DNA from 2 places in the Arthrobacter sp. 10T413_2 genome. Region 2 is predicted to be linked to the other one. Evidence: predicted binding sites of a transcription regulator. Region 2 holds the regulator's gene; the other holds the start of a gene.
What was found. Region 2 encodes HspR, which represses chaperone genes until heat shock. Its sites were predicted from a motif close to AAGTTGAGTCNNNNNGACTCAACTT; they were not measured.
Positions count from the first base shown of each region.

Region 1: clpB (ATP-dependent chaperone ClpB) is a predicted target of HspR. The motif match lies at 1,421-1,445, and genes of this name have one in related genera.

Region 1 covers NZ_JBFTHK010000015.1:15,580-18,198, forward strand. Annotated here, with positions in the region: gene AC1DBQ_RS04605 (carboxymuconolactone decarboxylase family protein) at 1-339, opposite strand, end outside; gene clpB (ATP-dependent chaperone ClpB) at 1,478-2,619, shown strand, end outside.
Region 2 covers NZ_JBFTHK010000067.1:9,621-12,129, reverse strand. Annotated here, with positions in the region: gene AC1DBQ_RS12345 (hypothetical protein) at 1-1,219, shown strand, start outside; gene AC1DBQ_RS12340 (heat shock protein transcriptional repressor HspR) at 1,280-1,705, opposite strand; gene AC1DBQ_RS12335 (DnaJ C-terminal domain-containing protein) at 1,721-2,509, opposite strand, start outside.

The DNA of each region.
Region 1 (2,619 bases), on a different contig from region 2:
GGAGATGGTCGTGATGGCCTCCGCCAGGGTCAGGGCGGCCCGTTCCTTGTCGGAAAAGAGTGCGGTGTTGCGCCAGGCGGGGAGCACAGCCAGGCGCTGGGCCGACTCGCCGTTCTTGACGGCATCGCCCACATGCAGGTCCAGGCAGTAGGCGCAGCCGTTGATCTGTGAAATGCGGACATTGAGCAGCTCGATCAGCTTCCCGTCCAGGCCGGCCTCTGTGGCGGCTTCTTTGGCTTTCAGGCCCAGACCGTTGAGCGCGCGCCAAGCGGCAGGGTGTTCCTTGTCCAGGAAGACACTCCGGTGCCCGGGATTCTGCGGTGCCGACGTCTCGTTCATGGATTCCACAATACCGACGAGGTTCCGCGCGCCCCGGAGCGTCGTGTGACAATTCTGTCAAGCATATGACAAGCTTTGGAGGTGGGAGTGATTGGCCCGGCGGCTGGTTCCTTGGGGGACCCGGCCGCCGTGCCGCTCCTTCCCGGCCGGGTACTCCTTGCCGGCGGGCTGGCCTTGCCAGCGGGCTGGCCCTGCCGAGTTCTGCCAGGCCCAGCGGCGGTCCGCCAAGCTCCGCTGCGGGGGACATGCCCCGCGTCTGGACCTGGTTGCGGGGGGCATGTCCAGCGGTCGCCTACCCCAGCGGAGGACATGTCCAGTGGTCGCCTAACCCAGCCGTGGACATGTCCAGTTTTGAGGTCCACGAACGGGCATGAGGGGAGTATGTCCACTCGTGCAGGTCAGCCGCGGGCATGTCCCGCAGTCACGAGCGTCAGCGGAGGACATGCCCCGCTGTCAAACGGTGCTAGGGGGCGAGATGTCCAGCCTTCAACGCGGTGCGGAGGGCGAGGGCGTTACCGACCAGCTTCAGGAGCACTAAGCCATCCCTTGCCGCGCGTCGAGGGGCACCGGACATGCTCATTGGCCGACCCTGGAGCGGCGCACCGGTTCATTCTTCGTGCCGACCTTGGCGGCCATGCTCATTCTGGATGCGGGCTCCTGTGGGCATGCTCATTTTTCGCGCCCGGGTGGATTGGGCATGTCCAGTCTTTGATTCGAACGATAGGCATGCTCATCGGGCTGAGTTGGCTTGGGGGGACCTGCTCATTCCCAGCCCCGAATCCGGGACCATGCTCATTTTTCGCGCCCGGATGGATGGGACATGTTCATTCCTGGATTCGAACAGTGGACATAGTGGGATTATGTCCATTCCTGGCGGACGGGGGAGAGCATGTTCCGTGGCAGCAGCGGTCAGGGTCCCAGATGTGCGGTCCCGCCCCCGCAGCCCCCGCACCCCGGGCCCCCGCACCCCGGGCCCCCGGCCACCGGCCCCGCGGTCCAGCGCGGCCCGTGCCAGCGGGGACTCCGGCCCTAGACAGCTGTTTCGCCGTCGGCAAARATGGACCCAAAGGGACCTAATGCAAAGTTGAGCGGAGTACACTCAACTTTAATATCAGCATGTTCCCGAAAGGAGCTCTCTTTGGACGCCAAATTCACTACCAAGAGCCAGGAGGCTCTTGCGGCCGCCGCCATGAACGCCTCGACGGCGGGAAACCCGCAGCTCGAACCTGCCCATCTGCTCAAGGCGCTCATMGATCAGCGGGAGGGCGTTGCCGTCGCACTACTCCGCGCCACGGGCACGGACCCGGATTCCGTRAGCGTCCAGGCCAGCTCCGCCATCAAGTCACTTCCGTCCACCTCTGGCAGCTCTGTGCAGCAGCCACAGCTGTCCCGCACCGCCCTGCAGGCCATCAAGAATGCCCAGAACGAGGCCGAACGCCTCGGCGACACCTTCGTCTCCACCGAGCACCTGCTGCTGGGGCTGGCGTCCGGAAGTGACGCCGTCGGCAAGCTCATGCGCGACGCCGGCGCCTCCCACGAGGCCCTACTCGCGGCCCTGCCCGGGGTCCGCGGCGACCGCAAGGTGGACAATGCCGACCCGGAAAACACCTTCCAGGCGCTGGAGAAATACGGCACCGACCTGACAGCGATCGCCCGCTCCGGAAAGCTGGATCCGGTGATCGGCCGCGACGCCGAGATCCGCCGCATCATCCAGGTCCTGAGCCGCCGCACCAAGAACAACCCCGTCATCATCGGCGAACCCGGCGTGGGTAAGACCGCCGTCGTCGAAGGACTTGCCCAGCGGATCGTCGCCGGAGACGTCCCCGAAAGCCTGCGCGGCAAAACCCTGATCGCCCTGGACCTTGCGTCCATGGTGGCCGGCGCCAAATACCGCGGCGAATTCGAGGAGCGGCTCAAGGCCGTCCTGGAGGAAATCAAGAGCTCCGAGGGCCAGATCGTCACGTTCATCGACGAMATCCATACGGTGGTCGGGGCCGGTGCCTCCGGGGACAGCTCCATGGACGCCGGCAACATGCTCAAGCCCATGCTGGCCCGCGGCGAGCTKCGGCTGATAGGCGCCACCACTCTCGACGAATACCGCGAGAACATCGAGAAGGATCCCGCCTTGGAACGCCGCTTCCAGCAAGTTTTCGTCGGGGAGCCGAGCGTGGAGGACACCATCGGCATCCTGCGCGGCCTCAAGGAGCGCTACGAGGCCCACCACAAGGTCGCCATCGCCGACTCCGCCCTGGTCGCCGCCGCCACGCTCTCCAACCGCTA
Region 2 (2,509 bases):
CGTTGCCGTCATCGTTGCCGGCGTCACCCTGCTCTCGTGGCCCGGCCCGGGGGCCAACGCCTTCTGGGCGTCTATCGCGAACGGGGGGTCCGCGGCGGCCGCTGCTGATGCCGTGGCCGCCGGCGCAACGCCGTCGGCCAGCGTGTCTGCAGAAAATGTCACGCTGGCATGGAAGGCCGCCGCCACCCTCGCCGGCCGCTCAGTCAGCGGCTACACKGTGGGGCGCTACGCTTCCGCATCCGGCGGCACAAGGATTGCCGCGGGGGGAACATGCACGGGCACAGTTGCCGCGGGGCTGGGCTGCACCGACCAAGGCGTCCCGACCGGCACCTGGTACTACACGGTCACCCCGGTGCTGGGGCAGTGGCAAGGATCCGAGAGCATCCGGAGCGCAGGCGCCGCCGTTGACACCACCCCGCCGGCGGCCCCGACCGTGACGGCCCCGGCCTACGTCAGTTCCGCCAACGTCGCCTCCGTGCCGGTCAGCGGCACCACCGAACCGGGGGCATCCATCGCCCTAACGGTCAAGGACGCCGGCGCCGCGCATACGGTCACCGCTGCTGTGACCGCGGACGCGTCCGGAGCCTGGAACACCGCTGTGAACCTCTCGTCTCTGGCTGACGGGACGCTCACCTACAGCKCCGTCGCCACCGACACCGCAGGCAACCAGGGCAATCCCGCGACGCCGGGCACAGCGTCCTCCGTCAAGGACGTCACTGCCCCGACGGTGTCCGGGGTGCTGCTGGCCGACGGCGGCGGCAAGAGCGGCAAGATCGAACCCGGCGACAAGGCCACCATCACCTTCTTCGAAGCCCTGGACTCCTCAACAATCTGCAGCAGCTGGGCCCCTGGTGCCGCAGGGACCCTGAGCGGGGACAACCAGGTCACCGTCACCATCAGCGCGGGMAACGTCCTCAGCGTCAGCGTGGACAGCTCGGCGTGCCCGACGTCGAGAATTGGCAGCGTCGCCCTCGCTGGAAGCTACTCCCCGTCGGGGACACTCACTTACAAGGGTGCCGGAGGGTCCGCCTCGACGGTCAGCTGGAGCCCCGCCACCCGGATGCTCACCATCACACTGGGGGCCCTGGCCACTGGAAGCGCGAACAATGGAACGGTTAAGGCCGCTGTGCCGACGTACAYGCCCACAGGTGGCATGCGGGACGTAGCAGGCAACGGCCTTGCCGTCACCCCGGTGGCAGGCTCGAGTTCGTMCTTCTGACACATCGCAAGAGTGCCCGGGACCTTCAYGGTCCCGGGCACTCTTGCACTAAGCCAGGATTCAGTCTTCKATCCCCCGCGGCCGCCACACCACCAGCGCCTGCGACCTCGCTTGGGGACGCTTGCCTCGGGCCAGGCTGACGACGTCGCCCGCGGCTCCCGCAGCGAAGATGCGGGAGTCCAGGGCCCGGGGGCGGCGATCGAGTTCTTCACTCAGCTCGGTGACGCGCCGTTGCAGGGCTGCMACCTGGTTCTCCAGCTGCAGGATCCGCTTGATGCCCTCCAGTGAGACGCCCTCCTGGGAGAGCCGCTGGACCTCGCGGAGCATGTTCACATCGCGCTGCGAGTAGCGCCGCGATTTGCCCGGGGCGCGGCTGGGCGAGACGATCCCCAACCGGTCGTACTGGCGCAGCGTCTGCGGGTGCATGTCCGCCAGCTCGGCGGCAACGGAGATGACGAAGATCGGCTGATCGAAGTCGATGGCCATGGCTGGACTCCGTTCCTAGAGCCGGGCCTTGGCTGCCAGGCCCGCGCGGACGTCCTCGTCGGCAGTGKCCGCGGCGAAGGCCTTCACGGCTTCCTCCGCTTCCTTGCTCAGCCGCCGCGGGACAGCGACGTCGATTGTCACCAGCAGATCGCCGGTGCCGCTGGCGTGCTTGACGCCGCGGCCCTTGACGCGCAGCGTGCGGCCGGACGGCGTCCCTGCGGGGACCCTGACTTTGACCTTGTCGCCGTCGATCGTCGGAACCTCGACATCGGCGCCCAGGGCCGCCTCCGGGAAGGAGACGGGGACGTGGATGCGGAGGTTTTCGCCGTCGCGGACGTAGAAATCATGGGGCTTCACGGAGACTGTGACCATGAGGTCGCCGTAGCCGGCGGGACCGTGCTGGCCTTTGCCGCGAACGCGGACCTTCTGGCCGTCCTTGATGCCGGCCGGGATGCGGACGTCGATGACTTCTCCGTCGGGTTCACGCAAGCCGATCGTGGTGCCGCGGATGGACCCGGCAAATGAGATCGAGGTGGACGCGGTGCGGTCCGCGCCTTTCTGCGGAGCGCGCTGGAACGACTGGCCGCCGCCACCGAACCCACCGCCGCCGCCAAAGAGATCGGCGAACTCGGGCGGAATGCCGCCGGCGGTGCTGTAGCTGCCGGAATGGCGTCCCCCGCCGCCGGTGAAGAGCCCGCCGAAGAGGTCTTCGAAGCCTGCGCCGCCGGCAGCCCCGCCTCCTCCGCCGGGGGCAAAGCGCGCGCCGCCGCCCATCGCCCGGATGGCGTCGTACTGCTGGCGCTC